DNA from 3 places in the Schaedlerella sp. genome. Region 2 is predicted to be linked to each of the others. Evidence: predicted binding sites of a transcription regulator. Region 2 holds the regulator's gene; each other region holds the start of a gene.
What was found. Region 2 encodes HrcA, which represses chaperone genes, less so after heat shock. Its sites were predicted from a motif close to TGTTAGCACTCNNNNNNNNNGAGTGCTAACA; they were not measured.
Positions count from the first base shown of each region.

Region 1: a site for HrcA is predicted at 2,777-2,807, ahead of clpB (ATP-dependent chaperone ClpB). Genes of this name have one in related genera too.
Region 3: a site for HrcA is predicted at 4,414-4,444, ahead of htpG (molecular chaperone HtpG). Genes of this name have one in related genera too.

Region 1 is NZ_JBQIKP010000050.1:4,686-10,732, reverse strand. It holds gene clpB (ATP-dependent chaperone ClpB) at 107-2,692, opposite strand; gene ACTOY7_RS17685 (sensor histidine kinase) at 2,933-3,946, opposite strand; gene ACTOY7_RS17680 (response regulator transcription factor) at 3,939-4,667, opposite strand; partial or broken gene ACTOY7_RS17675 (transposase) at 4,785-4,847, opposite strand; gene ACTOY7_RS17670 (YbjQ family protein) at 4,963-5,274, opposite strand; gene ACTOY7_RS17665 (MerR family transcriptional regulator) at 5,255-5,896, opposite strand.
Region 2 is NZ_JBQIKP010000019.1:31,457-37,503, reverse strand. It holds gene ACTOY7_RS10385 (chromate transporter) at 79-633, opposite strand; gene ACTOY7_RS10380 (chromate transporter) at 630-1,175, opposite strand; gene hrcA (heat-inducible transcriptional repressor HrcA) at 1,405-2,454, shown strand; gene grpE (nucleotide exchange factor GrpE) at 2,485-3,177, shown strand; gene dnaK (molecular chaperone DnaK) at 3,214-5,079, shown strand; gene dnaJ (molecular chaperone DnaJ) at 5,218-6,047, shown strand, end outside.
Region 3 is NZ_JBQIKP010000033.1:32,493-38,539, reverse strand. It holds gene ACTOY7_RS14615 (2-hydroxyacyl-CoA dehydratase family protein) at 1-695, opposite strand, end outside; gene ACTOY7_RS14610 (EFR1 family ferrodoxin) at 1,206-1,988, shown strand; gene htpG (molecular chaperone HtpG) at 2,125-4,299, opposite strand; gene ACTOY7_RS14600 (hypothetical protein) at 4,486-4,629, opposite strand; gene gatB (Asp-tRNA(Asn)/Glu-tRNA(Gln) amidotransferase subunit GatB) at 4,737-6,047, opposite strand, start outside.

The DNA.
Region 1 (6,047 bases), on a different contig from region 2:
GGGAAACGCGCCCGTCCATTGAAAAGATCAAGACACAAAAAAGAACTCCGCCCTGGCCCTATCGGACGAAGCTCCTTTTTTTGTGTCTGCTAACACAGGTATCCCGTCAATGCACACACCGTCCTTCCAGCTTCCCATCAACCACATCAATGACGATCGTATCTCCACGGCCCACATTTCCTGCCAGGATCAGCTTTGCGGCCAGGGTCTCCACATTTTTCTGGAGATACCGCTTCAGCGGCCGCGCGCCGTACATGGGATCATAGCCGCCTTCCACAACGAAATTCCTGGCGCTTTCGGTCAGCTTGATGGACAGCTCCTTTTCTGACAGCCGCAGATTGACATCCGCCACCAGCAGGTCAATGATCCCGCTGATATTGGATTTGGTCAGAGGCTTGAACATGATGATCTCATCCAGCCGGTTCAGAAATTCCGGTCGGAAATGGGCCCTCAGCTCGTTCATCACCATGGACTGGCTTTCCTCTGTCAGCGTACTGTCCTCCTGAATGCCTTCCAGCAGGAAATGCGCTCCGATGTTGGAGGTCATGATCAGGATGGTGTTCTTAAAGTCCACCGTCCGCCCCTGGGAATCGGTGATCCGCCCGTCATCCAATACCTGCAGAAGCACATTGAATACATCCGGATGTGCTTTTTCCACCTCATCAAACAGCACCACAGAGTAAGGCTTCCTGCGGACTGCCTCGGTAAGCTGGCCGCCCTCGTCGTATCCGACATATCCCGGAGGCGCTCCGATCAGGCGGGATACGGAATATTTCTCCATATACTCGCTCATATCAATCCGGACCATATTGTTTTCATCGTCAAACAGGCTCTGCGCCAGCGCCTTTGCCAGCTCGGTCTTGCCTACGCCGGTGGGGCCGAGGAACAGGAAGGACCCGATGGGCTTGGAAGGATCCTTGATCCCGGCCTTGGACCGGATGATGGCCTCTGTCACAAGCTCCACGCCCTGCTCCTGGCCGATCACCCGCTTATGCAGTTCATCCCCCAGATGCAGGGTCTTGCTGCGTTCGCTTTCATTCAGCCTGGCCACCGGGATCCCCGTCCACCGGGAAATGATTCTGGCGATCTCCTCATCCGTCACGGCTTCATGTACCAGAGAAAGCTCCTTCTCTTTTACCCGCTCTTCCTCGGATTCCAACTGCTTTTTCAGCTGAGGCAGCCGGCCGTACTGCAGCTCCGCCGCCTTATTCAGGTCGTAATCCTGCTGCGCCTTCTGAATCTCCTTGTTGACCTGCTCGATCTCCTCCCGGATCTTCTGCACCCGCTCCACAGAGGATTTTTCATTATCCCACTGAGCCTTTTTCCCGGAAAATTCCTCCCGCAGCTCTGCCAATTCTTCCTGCAGATGGATCAGGCGCTCCTGGCTCAGACGGTCGTCTTCCTTTTTCAGAGCCTCCTCTTCGATCTCCAGCTGCATCACCCTCCGGCTCAGTTCGTCCAGCTCCGTGGGCATGGAATCCAGCTCCGTCTTGATCAGCGCACATGCCTCGTCCACCAGGTCGATGGCCTTATCCGGCAGGAATCGGTCGGATATATACCGATGGGAAAGCATGGCCGCCGCCACAAGCGCACTGTCCGTGATCTTCACACCGTGGAATACTTCATATCGCTCTTTCAGTCCCCGGAGGATGGAGATCGCGTCCTCCACCGTAGGCTCCTCCACCATCACCGGCTGGAACCGCCGCTCCAGCGCCGCATCCTTTTCGATATACTGGCGGTACTCGTCCAGCGTGGTAGCGCCGATACAGTGCAGCTCCCCCCGGGCCAGCATGGGCTTGAGCATATTGCCCGCATCCATGGCGCCGTCTGTCTTGCCCGCGCCTACGATCGTATGCAGCTCGTCAATGAAAAGGATGATCCTGCCGTCGCTGTTCTTCACTTCCTCCAACACAGCCTTCAGACGCTCCTCAAATTCTCCCCGGTATTTTGCTCCGGCAACCAGGGCGCCCATATCCAGGGAGAAAATGGTCTTCTCCTTCAGTCCTTCCGGCACGTCTCCCTTTACGATCCGCTGGGCAAGCCCTTCCACTACGGCTGTCTTGCCGACGCCCGGCTCTCCGATCAGCACCGGATTGTTCTTCGTCTTACGGGACAGGATCCGGACCACATTCCGGATCTCTTCGTCACGTCCGATGACCGGATCCAGCTTCTGATCCCGGGCACGCTCCACCAGATCCTGGCCGTACTTATTCAAGGTATCGTATGTCGCCTCCGGATTGTCGCTGGTCACCCGCTGGTTGCCCCGGACAGAGGACAATGCCTGCAGAAAACCCTCCCGGCTGATACCCATTTCTTTCAGAAATGCCTTCATCTCCCGGCCGGCATACTTCAAAAGCGCCAGGAAAAGATGCTCCACGGAGACATATTCATCTCCCATCTGCGATGCCTCATCCTCCGCATGAATCAGCACATTGTTCAGATCCTGTCCTACAAAGACCTTGCCTCCCTGCACCTTGGGACGCTTCGCAAGCAGCTCTTCCACACGGTTCACGATGTAGGATGCCTGGAAGCCCATTTTCTCCAAAAGCTTTAAGGTCAGGCTGTCATCCTGCGTGATCAGCGCATACAGCAGATGCTCCTGCGCGATCTCCTGATTGCCGTAATCATAGGCCAACTTCTCGCAGGCCTGCACTGCCTGCATGGAATTCTGCGTAAATTTATTTATATTCATACTGAAACCTCCTCTTTTGCAGCAACAGTTTGCTGTGAATGGATTGTTATGTTGTTCTATTGACAATATAACAATAACAGAAGTTGTTAGCACTGTCAAGAGGTGAGTGCTAATTTATCTTGATTTATTGTTACTATTTACTGACTGTTTTTGCCTTAGCATACAGAAAATCTGCCAGCGGCAGATTTTCTGTACACATGTGTGTGAAGCAGCTGTGAATAGTAATAATTTATTTATTATTCACAGGAATCGCACCGCAAACGTGCTCCCTTCTCCTACAGTCGATCTCACCGTCACATATCCCCCCTGGGCTTCCAGGATCTGCCGGGTCAGGTACAGCCCTACACCTGCGCCGGGCAGATTGTGGACTGCAGGCACACGGAAAAATTTGGAAAAGACAGCCCCCTGCCATTCTTCCGGGATACCCATTCCGTGATCCGTGACCGACAGGTACGCCCCGGCCTCACGCATTTCTACCCGCACCTCTATGGTTCCTCCCTCCGGAGAATATTTGACCGCATTATCCAGGAGATTGAAGACCGCTTCCTCCGTCCATTTCGGGTCATGCCGGACCGGAAACGGCTGAGGACAGTCCACGGCGATCTCGATTCCCTTCCGGTCTGCCGCCGTGCTCACGCTCAGCAGCGCATTTGCCAGAGTCACCGCAAAATCGGCCTGCTGGGGAAGAATCCGGATCGCGCCGCTTTCCAGCCGGCTCATCTTAATGACGGACTGGATCAGAAAATCCATCTTATCTGCTTGGTGCAGCGTCCGTCCCAAAAATTCCTGCTGCTGATCCGGAGGCATTTTTCTGGCGGAAAGCAGCTCCAGATCCATTTTTATATTCGCGACCGGGGTCTTGATCTGGTGGGAAAGATCCGCGACCATTCCCTGCATCACGCATTTTTCCTCATCCGCACCGGCTTCGGCGATCCGCAGGGCTTCGTAGAGCCTCGACAGCTTTGACACAAAGCGGGCAAATAGATTCTCCTGATCCTCTACCTCCGGAAGCGGAACATCGCTTCTCCCGGAAAGCATCTGATCCATGCCTTCATTGACCTCATCGAAAAAGTCCATGACCTTGCGCTGGTACGCGTGAAACAATACGAAAAATGCAATCCCGCCTGCTGCCAGAACCACATAAGCCGCCCAATCTATTTGAAAGCACAAAAGGATCGGGATTGACAGCAGCATCAGGATACAGATACAAATCGCACAGCGGTTCTGCCGTCGGAATGAAAATGGATCACGCATCACGAACCTCCCACATATACCCCATCCCGTAAATCGTCTTGATATATTTGTTCCCGTCCTGCTCCACTTTTCTGCGCAGCCGTCCGATGTTTACGGTCAGCGCATGCTCATCCACATAATTTCCATTGGCGTCCCACAGCTTCTCCAGGATCATCTGCCGTGTCAGGACCTTTCCCCTTTGGTCGATGAACAGCTTCATCAGCTTATACTCTGTCGGTGTCAGAGTCAGCGGCTTTCCATCCAGTGTCACATCTGCCTTATCAAAGTCCGCGGTCAAATGGCCGTCCGAATAGAGATTCTGTTCCCTCCCCCTGCCGGAACGTTTCAATACGGCACCGATCCTTTTATGGAGCAGCGCCATGCTGAACGGCTTCGTCATATAGTCGTCGGCGCCGCAGTCGAACCCACGCATTTCATCCTGCTCCAAGTCACGGGCCGTCAGGAAAATAACCGGCACATCCCTCAGCCTTTTCATCTGGCTGCAGAGGGTAAAGCCGTCGCTGTCCGGCAGGTTCACATCCATCAGCACCAGATCAGGTTCCTGCAGCCGGAATGTTTTCAGAGCCAGCATAGCTGTCAGCGCGGAGGACACCTCATAGCCCTCCTCCCGCAGATCATATACAAGACCGTCATTCAGGCCTTTGTCATCTTCCACAATGAGTATCTTTTTCATAAATCTATCGTAACCTTTCACCATATTATTATACCTGCCATTATACATGACCTCCCCACATTTCTCAACACGGAGCAGCAGAAAAGCTGCCGGTTACTATTCACAGTCGGATAAAAAATGGCCGATACCAGACAGCTCTGGGAAATGTTTCGCACTGAGAAGTATGAATTGATTATAAATTATTTTTCGTCTATACTTGGGAGTGAAGACAATGTGGTACTTGCACATCCATTTTTCGGAACACGAAAAACTACGCCATGCTCAACAGGCTAAAGCCCATATCCATATCAAAAATAGGACTGAAGCACTATATTCGTGCAACAGCCCCATTCCAACCGTACAGTTAGAGATATTTTACAGCGGTTCCATAGGCGATCACCTCCGCCGCCCCCTGCATGACCTGTGATGAGCCGTACTTCACTCCGATCACCGCATCCGCGCCAAGTGCCTTCGCCTCATCCACCATTCTCTTGACCGCAATCTGACGTGCCTCGTTGAGCATTTCCGTATAACCTACGATCTCTCCGCCGACCAGCGTTTTCATCCCGGCCATAAAATCCTTGCCGAAATTCTTTGTCTGCACTACAGTTCCTTTTACTATATCCAGCGCCTCGATCTCCGTGCCCGGGATATAATCAATACTTAGAAGCTTCATCTTCTTCTCCTCCTTTGATCTCTTTTACTCTTCCGATCAACGCCGCGATCACGCCGATGATCACTGCCGCCGGGATTCCGATCATGAACAGCATATACCCGATCGGAACCGGATCTTCCATACAGCCCCAGATCATGATCCCGATCATTGCAGCCATAAATATGACCATGATCCCGCCGCCCAGAGCTGCTCCAATGATTTTTTTCTTATGAACATCTTTTTTTCTCACATCCATAAAATTCGTTCCCTCCTTTTCCAGCCGCTCCATCTGTTCCAGACACTGGGTCGCGTCGAGTGTTTCCAATGAAAGATCCGCATTCAGAAGCTGTTCGCAGAATGCCTGGACCTGCACAAGATTCTTTTTCTGGCGCTCCATCTCCTCCACCTGGTATTCCAAGCAGCTTCGCAGGCTTTTTTGTCCCGTGTACATATGCCGCATATCCTCAATGGGAATGGCCAGCTTCCGCAGAAGCCGGATCTCCTGGAGACGTTTTACATCATTTAAGCTATATTCCCGGTATCCGTTTTCCGCGCGCTTCACTTCCAGAAGCCCCTGATCCTCGTAAAACCGGATATTCTTTTTTGTGATGCCCACCAGTTCCTCAACCTGCTTGATCTTCATGTCCCCGCTCCTTATCTCCCTCGGTGTCTTATTTTGTTTATACAGCTTCCACAAGGTGGAAAGTCAAGAGTTTTTCTCAAATTTTATAAAAAATAGGTTGCTATTCACAGTCGTCACTTCACCCACATAAGTAAAAAGTCTAGATGCGAAG
Region 2 (6,047 bases):
ACGGTCGGAAATCTGCTGTGAGTATCGTCCAGCCGCACAGGATATCATCCATCAGAGGGTGCAGGCGTTATCAGATCTTTACAGCCGGAATAAAATCCCAAGTATGGCTCCGCAGCCGATCCAGAGGATCGGGTGGAGCTTTTTTAATGGCTTCCACTGCAGCAGCAGAAAGACCACAAGACAGATGCCCATGGAAGAGTAATGGAACACAGGCCTTGGCTGTGTCAGGTCTGCAAAGGTAATGACAGCAATCTGCCATACAGCATATCCGATCAGCGACGCGATCATGGGACGTATGCCGTAAAATGCGGCACGGACATATTTGTTTTCACTGAAATCAGACATAAATTTTGCGATTATGACAATGATAATGATAGCAGGAGAAACCAGGCTCAGGGTGGCCAGGACGGCGCCCGGAATCCCGGCAGCGTGAAAGCCTGCGTAAGTGGCCATATTGATTCCGATGGGGCCGGGCGTGCTCTCGCTGATGGCGATCATATCCGCCAGCTCGGAAGCAGTGAACCAGGGGTATTTCTGCGCCAGATCCATCAGGAAAGGCACTGTAGCCATGCCGCCGCCGATGGAGAATAAACCGATTTTGAAAAATTCTATAAATAAAGTCAGATAGATCATGATCCAGCCTTCTCCTTTCTGATATTTACGAAGATTCCGATCACAGCCGCGCACACAACCAGCACGATCGTAGGAATCGGTGAGAACGTAGCAAGAAGAAAGCCGGCCAGGAACAAAAGCACTCCTAGCTTGTCCTTGATCCCTGCTCTGGCAAGGGAAATGACCGTATTGAGCATCATGGCGCAGACCGCGACCCGGATGCCGGACAGCGCGTGGACCACCAGGGGCTCCGCGATAAACCGATTTAATATGGTGGCGATCAGAGTGATGATGATCAGGGATGGGGTGACCATACCCAGGGTACAGCAGACGGCGCCGATGATCCCGGCCTGTTCATAGCCGATATAGGTCGAGGTGTTGACTGCGATGATGCCCGGGGTACATTGCCCGATGGCATAGATATCCAGCAGCTCTTCCTCGTTGGTCCAGCCTTTTTTTTCGATGACCTCTTTTTTCAGCATGGGCAGCATCGCCATGCCTCCGCCGAACGTAAGGCCGCCCACACGAAGAAATGTAACATATAATTCCCACAGCTTTTTCATAATGTGAACCTCCAGCTTTTTTCAAAAATATATTACGATATTTTCCGGAGAATAGCAAGGGGAAGTAAAAAAGATAAAAAATATATAAAGTATGTTGACAAACGGAAATCAAGGTGCTATCTTAATATACGTAAGATGTTAGCACTCAAATCGAGGGAGTGCTAATAGAAAAAAACAAGAGCTTTTTATAAAATGTAGAAGATGATCCGCAGAAGAAAGGGGGAATATGATGGCAGTCGTAGAGCTGAGTGAGAGAAAGCATACTATATTACGGGCTATCATCCAGAATTATCTGGAGACCGGGGAACCGGTCGGATCCAGGACCCTTTCCAAATCAACGGATCTGAAGCTGAGTTCTGCAACGATCCGCAATGAGATGGCGGATCTGGAAGATCTGGGTTATATATTTCAGCCCCATACTTCCGCCGGACGGATTCCTTCAGATAAGGGATACCGTTTATATGTAGATATGCTGATGCAGGATAAGGAACAGGAACTGGAAGAACTCAAGAGCGTGATGCTTGAGAAGACGGATCGGGTGGAGAAGGTACTCAAGCAGGCGGCGAAGGTTCTGGCTGCGAATACCAATTACGCAACCCTGGTATCCTCCCCTGTGAACAGGAGGAATACGTTAAAGTTCATCCAGCTGTCCCAGGTAGACGCGCGGCAGATCGTGGCAGTGATCGTGATGAGCGGCAATGTGATCAAGAATAAGATCATCAATGTGGGAGAGATGCTCGGCAACGAGACACTGCTCAAGCTGAACATGCTTTTGAATACTACATTGAACGGGATGTCCATCGAAGAGATCAACTTAGGACTGATCGCCCGGCTGAAGGAGCAGGCCGGTATCCACAGTAATGTCATCAGCAATGTGCTGGATGCGGTGGCGGATATCATCCATGTGGAGGATGATATGGAGATCTACACAAGCGGGGCGACCAACATATTCAAGTATCCGGAGCTTAGTGACAAGCAGAATGCACAGGAGATCCTCAATGCATTTGAAGAGAAGCAGCAGCTGGCGGAACTGGTAACTGAGACCTTATCCAGTGAAGAGAATCATGGGATCCAGGTCTATATCGGCGATGAAGCGCCGGTGAAGACGATGCGTGACTGCAGTGTCGTTACGGCAACCTACGATCTGGGAGACGGGATGAAGGGAACGATCGGCATCATCGGTCCCAAGCGGATGGATTATGAACACGTCATGAAGACGCTGACGACCTTGCAGAGTAAGTTGGATGCGATCAACAAGAAAGATTTGGATGAAGATTAATTTAGGAAGGTGAAGCTGGTGGAAGAAAAGATGACCAAGGAAGACATGGTAAAGGAAGCCGTGGAAGAAGCAAAGGCAAAAGCAGAACAGGCAGCCCGGGAGCAGGCACAGGAGAGTGAGGACCCGGAGGAAGAGACAGACTGCGCGGAGGAAGCGGATACTTCAGCAGAGGAAGACGCGGCTGAGGAGGAAGATTCCGGAGAACCCTCGGAGGAGGAATCTGAGGAAGAGGGGCAGGATGAAGAGAAGAAAGGCAGAAAGCTTTTCGGAAAGAAGAATAAAAAAGATAAAAAGGACGAAAAGATCGAGGAGCTGACGGATCGGCTTACCCGTCAGATGGCAGAGTTTGATAACTTCCGCAAGCGTACAGATAAGGAGAAATCCCAGATGTACGAGATCGGCGCGAAAGATATCATAAATAAAATTCTTCCCGTCGTGGACAATTTTGAACGCGGCCTGGCAGCAGTGCCGGAGGAAGAAAAGAAAAACCCGATCCTGGAAGGAATGGAGAAGGTTTACAAGCAGTTGATGACTACACTGGAAGAGGTCGGGGTAAAACCAATCGAAGCAGTGGGCCAGGAATTCAATCCGGATTTCCACAACGCGGTCATGCATGTGGAGGACGAGGAACTGGGCGAGAACATTATAGCCGAGGAATTCCAGAAGGGATACACATACCGTGACAGTGTCGTACGGCACAGCATGGTAAAGGTAGCTAATTAAGCATTTTTAATTCACAAAAACTAGGAGGAATTGATCATGGGAAAAATCATAGGTATTGACTTGGGTACTACAAACAGCTGTGTTGCCGTCATGGAAGGCGGACAGCCGACAGTGATCGCGAATACGGAAGGCGCAAGGACCACACCGTCAGTCGTGGCATTTACAAAGACAGGAGAGCGTCTGGTGGGCGAGCCTGCAAAGCGTCAGGCAGTGACCAACGCTGACAAGACCATTTCTTCTATCAAGAGAGAGATGGGTTCCGATTATAAAGTGACGATTGATGACAAGAGATATTCTCCTCAGGAGATTTCCGCAATGATCCTGCAGAAGCTCAAAGCAGACGCGGAAGGATATCTGGGAGAAAAAGTAACTGAGGCTGTGATTACCGTACCGGCATACTTTAATGACGCGCAGCGCCAAGCGACCAAGGATGCGGGTAAGATCGCAGGTCTGGATGTAAAGCGTATCATCAACGAGCCTACAGCGGCAGCGCTTGCTTACGGACTGGATAATGAAAAGGAACAGAAGATCATGGTATATGATCTGGGCGGCGGTACGTTTGATGTATCTATCATTGAGATCGGCGACGGCGTCATTGAGGTGCTTTCCACAGCCGGCAACAACAGACTGGGCGGGGATGACTTTGACCAGAAGGTAACAGATTACATGCTGTCTGATTTCAAGTCCAAGGAAGGCGTAGACTTATCCAACGACAAGATGGCGCTGCAGAGATTGAAGGAAGCGGCAGAGAAGGCGAAAAAGGAACTTTCATCCGCGACGACTACCAACATCAACCTTCCGTTCATCACAGCAACATCCGAAGGACCGAAGCATTTTGATATGAACCTGACAAGAGCAAAATTTGACGAGCTTACACATGACCTGGTAGAGAAGACAGCAGAGCCGGTAAGACGTGCGTTGTCTGATGCGGGAATCACTGCTTCCGAGCTGGGGCAGGTACTGCTGGTAGGCGGTTCTACCCGTATCCCGGCGGTACAGGAGGAAGTAAAGCGGCTGACCGGAAAAGAGCCGAGCAAGTCTCTGAATCCGGACGAGTGTGTTGCCCTCGGCGCATCCGTACAGGGCGGCAAGCTGGCAGGGGATGCCGGCGCAGGCGATATCCTTCTGCTGGACGTTACCCCGCTGTCTCTGTCCATCGAGACCATGGGCGGAGTGGCAACCAGGCTGATTGAGAGAAACACCACCATTCCGACAAAGAAGAGCCAGGTATTCTCTACGGCGGCAGATAATCAGACCGCAGTTGACATCAACGTGGTACAGGGTGAGCGTCAGTTCGCGAGAGACAACAAGTCTCTGGGACAGTTCCGTCTCGACGGAATCCCGCCGGCTCCGCGCGGAATCCCGCAGATCGAGGTGACATTCGATATCGATGCCAACGGTATCGTTAATGTATCCGCAAAGGATCTTGGAACCGGAAAAGAGCAGCATATTACGATCACTGCAGGCTCCAACATGTCTGATGAAGACATCGATAAGGCAGTCAAAGAAGCAGCGGCATTCGAAGCGCAGGATAAGAAGCGCAAGGAAGCGATTGATACAAGAAATGAAGCAGATGCCATGGTATTCCAGACCGAAAAGGCTATCAAGGAAGTGGGCGACAAGCTGGATGCTTCCGACAAGGCAGCTGTAGAGGCTGACTGCCAGGCATTGAAGGATATCCTTGCAAAGTCTGCTCCGGAAGAGACAACGGACGCACAGGTTGCGGAGATCAAGGCAGCGAAGGAAAAACTGATGGAAAGCGCGCAGAAGCTGTTTACGAAGATGTATGAGCAGGCTGGGGCAGCAGGAGCGGCAGGTGCAGGTCCGATGCCGGAAGCAGGTCCTGCACCGGAAGGCTTCCAGGGCGATGATGTAGTGGACGGGGATTACAAAGAAGTATAAATTTGGCAGCTGCTCAGCACAGGATAGCGGTATATCTGCGAAGGTACTGAGCAGATATAAAAAAATGCTCCTGAACATCCAGGGCAGCCGGCAATATCATGGCTGTCCTGGATAGTATAATGTGAAAGGTAGATTGTTATGGCAGAGTCAAAAAGAGATTATTATGAGGTGCTTGGCATAGGCAAGGACGCAGACGACGGGGCGATAAAAAAAGCATATCGTGTTCTGGCGAAAAAATATCATCCCGACATGAATCCGGGAGATGCGGAAGCGGAAAAAAAGTTTAAAGAGGCATCGGAAGCGTATGCGGTACTGAGTGATCCGGAAAAGCGCCGCCAGTATGATCAGTTCGGACACGCAGCATTTGAAGGAGGCGCCGGCGGAGCAGGCGGCTTCGGTGGCTTTGATTTCAGCGGTGCGGATTTCAGCGATATCTTCGGAGACATCTTCGGGGATCTTTTCGGCGGCGGCAGAAGAGGCGGCCGCGGGAATGGCCCGATGCGGGGAGCCAACATCCGCAAGAGCATCCGTATTACATTTGAAGAAGCGATTTTCGGCTGTGAGAAAGAGCTGGAACTGATCCTGAAGGATTCCTGTACGGCATGTAACGGTACGGGGGCGAAACCGGGGACATCTCCGGAGACCTGTTCAAAATGCGGCGGCAAGGGCCAGATCGTCTATGCCTCCCAGTCCTTTTTCGGAACCGTACAGAATGTACAGACCTGTCCGACCTGCGGCGGTTCCGGTAAGGTGATCAAGGAAAAATGTACATCCTGTTCCGGAACCGGATATACATCCAGCAAGAAGAAGATCCAGGTGTCTATCCCGGCCGGGATTGACAACGGACAGAGCGTCCGCATCCGCGAGAAGGGCGAGCCGGGTTTAAACGGCGGGCCGAGAGGAGACCTGCTGGTGGAAGTGAATGTATCCAGACATCCCATCTTCCAGCGCCAGGAGATGCATATCTT
Region 3 (6,047 bases), on a different contig from region 2:
ATCTCTTTTTGTGCAAATGCTATCCGCTCAGACAGATATGCGACCCTTTTGTCATCCAGCGCTTCCCGGACTCCCATTTTCACATCATGAGGCATGATAGTGACTACGGAATGTCCTTCCGACTCCATGTTCAGACACTTCATATACTCGTCTGTTTTGGGACCTTCATTGCAGAGCATCCCCCAATTCCATTCAACGGTCGGTGCCGCAATGATCCCCTCACACTGGGCATTGATCCTCATCCGGTTTTTTCCGCAATGCTGCCCGTTCTTATTCAGACAGGAAAAATCCTTTCCCTGCATCAATTCTGTCTTTCCAAATAATACCCGGATCACAGAGATCAGAAGAAAGTCGGGCTGTGAGATATGGATTCGATCTCCGCCTGCCACCTTATTTGCATAAACTGCTGCTGGATGCACAGGCAGGTTGCAGTATATGATCCGATCCCCCCCTTCCTTGAACTCCGCCAGCCTGGAAAACTGGATCAGCTCTCGGATATAGGCCCCGATACACTTTCTGACACCCTGAAGAGAGATGTCCCAGTATTGCGGAATCCATTGTTCCAATGAATAACGCACATCCTCCTCTGAAACATTGAGTAGATCACACACATGTTTCCAAAAAGGAAGGTTTTCCTCCGCTTCCTCCTCCGAAAATTCAAACGCCGCTAAATATTGCCTGTATATATCGCCCATCAAACATATCCCTTCCCGAATCCACATAAACTTTTTAGTATTATACATCACTTCCATTCATTTTTAAAGATATACACAGTAAATTTATTCAAATTGAATTTCAGGAGTTACTGTTCACGGTGCCTTACACACCGCTGCAAGGCATCCGGCCAATAAAGCTGCGGCTTCAGGCATCCAGCCCCTCGCTGTCAGGCGACTTTTTAATGGGCTGGATGCGTTACAGTTTGCGGCCGGTTAGGCCGTGAACTGTAACTTTCAGTTACATGTCACACACTGACCAATCACTACGCTGATTGGTCAGGAGGATGCACATAAAAGCTGGGATTCAGGCCGTCCATTGCCGTAGGCAATTTTAAATGACGGCCTGAGTTACAGGGCACGCCTGGTCAAGGTGTGACCTGTAACAACTTTCAGGAGTTTTTAAGGAAATCTCTCAGGATTCCAATGCAAATTCAATCGTTCCGTGTTATAATTAATTTAAATGCAAAATGGATAAAGGAGTTTTTACTTATGAAGATGAACGAATTAAAGCTGGTTTATTTCAGCCCCACAGGAACCACCCGGAAGGTCATTATGGAGGCAGCGGCAAATATCGACCTCAAGTCCGTCTCCTACGACCTGACGGTACATAAGGAAAAGAAACCTTCCCTGAAATTTAAGAGCAATGATCTTGTGCTCTTCGGGATCCCGGTCTATGCGGGCCGTGTGCCCGCCGTCTTCCTGGAATATTTCGAGACTCTGTCCGGGCAAGGAACGCCGGCGGCTCTGATCGCCACCTACGGCTGCCGGGAATACGAGGATGCGCTGCTGGAACTGAAAAATGAAGTAGAAAGCCGGGGCTTCAAGGTGATCGGCGCAGCCGCGTTTCCCACCGAGCACTCCATTGTCCGCTCCATTGGTCTCGGCCGTCCCAACAAGCAGGATCTGAAAGAGATCGCAGATTTCGGCAAGCAGCTGAGCCGCCGAATCCACACCGAATCTTCTTTTGAGCCATTCAATATCTCAGTTCCGGGCAATACCCCCTATCGGAAGGCCGGCGCGGCATCACTGACTCCAAAGGTTGATGTTACCATGTGTACGGAGTGCGGCGCCTGCGCCAAGAGCTGCCCGGCAGGGGCCATAGACACCAAGGATCCGAAAAAGACAAACAAAAAGAAATGTATCAGCTGCCAGAAATGCCTCCGAAGCTGTAAGCAGAAGGCCCGTTATGTCAGCTCAACAAAAATGAAGCTGCTGACCGGGAAGCTGAACAAAGTCTGTCAGAGCGACAAGAAGGCGGATATCTTTTTCTAAATCCCACAAAAAAACAGACTAATCTTTTCAGATAGTCTGTTTTTTCTTATTTAGCCATTCAGAATGAAATAAATCATCCTCCAAGCTGCCTTTTTTCTATATCCATTGAAACAGATTTTTTCTGTATCATAAATGTTTATTTTGTCAGCAGCATCATAATCTCGTTGCTTCTCTGCACAAACGCTGTCATTTCTTCCGGGTTCAGCGGCTTATGGGCGATCATCGCCAGGTCGTAAAGCTGCTTGCAGATCATGGAGGTATGTGTATCCTCCTTGTTCTCTGTCACAAACTTCACCAGCGGATGGTTTGCGTTCAGTACCAGCGTCGCCTGTCCGCCGAGTCCCATATCCATGCCGCCGCCCATGCTGTACATGCGCATCATTTCTTCCATACGCCTGGACTGCTCGGAAAGGACTGCCATGGAAGCAATGCTTTCGTCCTTAAGCTTCTCTACCTTCACTTCCAGCTTTTCATTGTTCAGCTCCTTGCGGAACAGCTCTACCAGTTCATCGGAAAGCTTCTGGAATTCTTCCTTGTCGCCCTCGTCCACTTCATCCTTCAGGGAATCATGCACCTCCGCATCGATCCTCTGGAACCTTACGTCCTCATTGCGCTGCTCCAGATAGGTGATAAACGCGGAATCAATGTTGTGCGTCAGGATCACCGCATCCTGTCCCTGTTCCTTGAACATCTTGATATACTGGCTCTGCTGCTGTTCGTCCGTCACATAGTAGACATTGAGAGGCTCTTTTTTCTTCTCTTCTCCATCGGAATCTTCCACGACCTCTGCTTCTACGGATTCCGCTTTGCTGTCCTCTGTCTCGTTGGAAGAGGCTTCTGCTTTGCTGTCTGCGGCATCGTCAGAACCGGCCTCTGCCTTCGCTTCCTCGTCTGCCGTTGTCTCTGCTTCTACGGTCTCCGGATTCTCCACAACCTCTACATTGTCCTCTTCCCCGGCAGCCTTCTTCGCATTCTCAATATATTCTTCCAGAGTCAGGTACTTATGCTCCAGGTTCTTATAGAGGATCGAGCCCTTGATCTTGTCTCCGAACTTCTCATCCTTTAAGCAGCCGAACTTGATGAAGGGGCTGATATCATCCCAGTACTTCTCGTAGTTTTCCTTGTCGGTCTTGAACATGCCGTTCAGCTTGTCCGCAACCTTCTTAGAAATATAGTCCGCAACCTTATTCACAAAGCCGTCGTTCTGCAGCGCGCTTCTGGATACGTTCAGCGGCAGGTCCGGACAGTCGATAACGCCCTTTAATACCATCAGAAATTCCGGGATCACTTCCTTGATATTGTCTGCGATAAATACCTGGTTGTTGTACAGCTTGATGGTTCCTTCGATGGAATCGTATTCCGTATTGATCTTCGGGAAATACAGGATTCCCTTCAAATTAAACGGATAGTCCATATTCAGGTGGATCCAGAACAACGGCTCCTTATAATCCAAAAATACCTTGCGGTAAAATTCAATATATTCTTCCTTCGTACAGTCGCTTGGGTTCTTGCCCCACAGCGGATGGGTATCACTGAGGGAAACCGGACGCTTCACGATCTTCGCCTTCTTCTTCGGCTCGCCCTCTTCGCCTTCCTTCGGCTCCTCCGTGATATGCTCTACCACTTCGTCTGTCTCCAGCACGTCCGCCTCGTCGATAGTCTCATACTCCGTCTCCGCATTCGCCTTGGACAGGAAGATCTCCACCGGCATGAAGGAACAGTACTTTTCCAGCACTTCTCTTGCGCGGTATTCATTGGCAAATTCCAGGCTGTCATCATTCAAGAACAGGGTGATCTCCGTCCCCACCTCCTGCTTGCTGCCGTCCTGCATCTCATACTCTGTGCCGCCGTTGCTGACCCAGTGTACCGGTACGGCATCCTTACGGTAGGACAGGGAATCAATGTGTACCTCATCGGCAACCATGAACGCGGAATAGAATCCCAGTCCGAAGTGTCCGATCATCTCATCTTCCGTCGTCTTATCCTTATACTTCTCCAGGAACTGGGTCGCTCCGGAGAACGCGATCTGCGTAATATACTCTTCTACTTCATCCGCGGTCATTCCAAGACCGTTGTCAATGAACTTTAATGTCTTCTCTTCCGGGTTGACGATCACCTGGATCTTCGCCTTGTAATCCTCCGGCATCTCATATTCGCCCATCATATCCAGCTTTTTCAGTTTCGTGATGGCGTCACATCCATTGGAGATCAGCTCTCTCATAAAAATATCATGGTCAGAATACACCCACTTCTTGATTATTGGAAATATATTCTCACTGTCAATGGATAAATTGCCTTTTTTTGTTCCCATGTAAAACACTCCTTTTCTATGATCTTTATGATTCGACATATACCTTGTGAACCTGTGTCCTTTTTCTTGACCTAGATGATATTCTAATACAGGAATTTTAAAAAGTCAACATAAAATTAGCACTCTTTTGAAGTGAGTGCTAATAAATTCATAAAGTAAATATAAAAACTATATAAAGCTGAACGTTCAGTCTCCGTCCTCCAGCATAAGCTGGAAAATCGCCTTTAATTCCTGCAATTCTTTATTATCCGGCGTAGCACTTAAAGCCCTTTCGATCTGAGCTAACGCAAGCCTGATAAATCCCTGAAATTGCTTATTCGTCATACCCATAGTAACACCTCCCTTTTAAGAATAGAAATCGTGTACGAGATATCCTCATTATATCAAAGGGGATTTTGAGTGTAAAGTCCTTATTTCATTATCAAAATAGCCTTGTTTTATCCCAGCATTTCCCGAAGCATCTGATTCACCATACCGGGATTGGCCTTTCCTTTCATCGCCTTCATTGTCTGTCCGACCAGAGCGCCCAGAGCCTTTTCCTTTCCGCCTCTGTAATCCGAGACCGCCTGCGGATTGTCCGCGATCACCTGTTCCAGCACCGCTTTCAGAGCGCCTTCGTCATGGACCGTTTTCAGCCCATGCTCCTCCACGTACTGCTCCGGATCCACATCCTCCGAAAAGACCTTCTCGAATACCTCTTTCGCCACGGAGCTATTGACCACCCCCGCATCAGCCAGATTGATCAGCTTCGCCAGGTTTTCCGGAGAAAATTTCAGATCCTCCGGCTCCATCCCATGTTCCTTCATCAGCCGCATGGTTTCCACCATCAGCCAGTTAGAGACCTTTTTCGGCTTTTTGCAGATTGAGGTGGCTGCTTCAAACAGATCCGCCATGCTCTTGGATTCCGTAATGATCTCCGCATCATACCGGGGAATGTCGAATTCTTTTTTATACCGTTCCAGCTTCTCCGCGCGCAGCTCCGGCTGGCGGCTTTTCACCGCTTCGATCCATTCATCGCTGATCACAATGGGCACCAGATCCGGCTCTGGAAAGTACCTGTAATCCTGGGCATCCTCCTTGGAGCGCATGGCATAGGAGCTTTCCTTATTGTCATCCCAGCGGCGGGTCTCCTGGATCACAGCCTTTCCTTCCTCCAGAAGCTCGATCTGCCGCTCCCGCTCTCCTTCGATCGCATGGGAGATTGCCTTGAAGGAGTTCAGATTCTTCATCTCCGTCCGGGTTCCGAACTGAGAACTTCCCGCTTCCCGCACGGACAGGTTCACATCCGCGCGCATGGAACCCTCCTGGAGCTTGCAGTCTGACGCCCCCAGATACTGGATAATCTGGCGGAGCTTCTCCAGGTATGCGATGACCTCTTCCGCAGAACGCATATCCGGCTCCGACACGATCTCTACCAGGGGCACACCGCTCCGGTTATAATCCACCAGAGAGGTATCATCCCATTCGTCGTGGATCAGCTTCCCCGCATCCTCCTCCATGTGCATCTCATGGATCCGCACCTTCTTTTTCGTATCTCCCGCTTCAATCTCCACATAGCCGTCTCTGGCAATGGGGAGATAGAGCTGGGAGATCTGGTAGTTCTGGGGATTATCCGGGTAAAAATAGTTTTTCCGGTCAAACTTACATACCCGGGTGATCCTGCAGTTTGTGGCAAGCCCGATCGCCATGGCATATTCTACCACCTGTCTATTGAGAACCGGAAGGGAACCCGGCATACCGGTGCATAC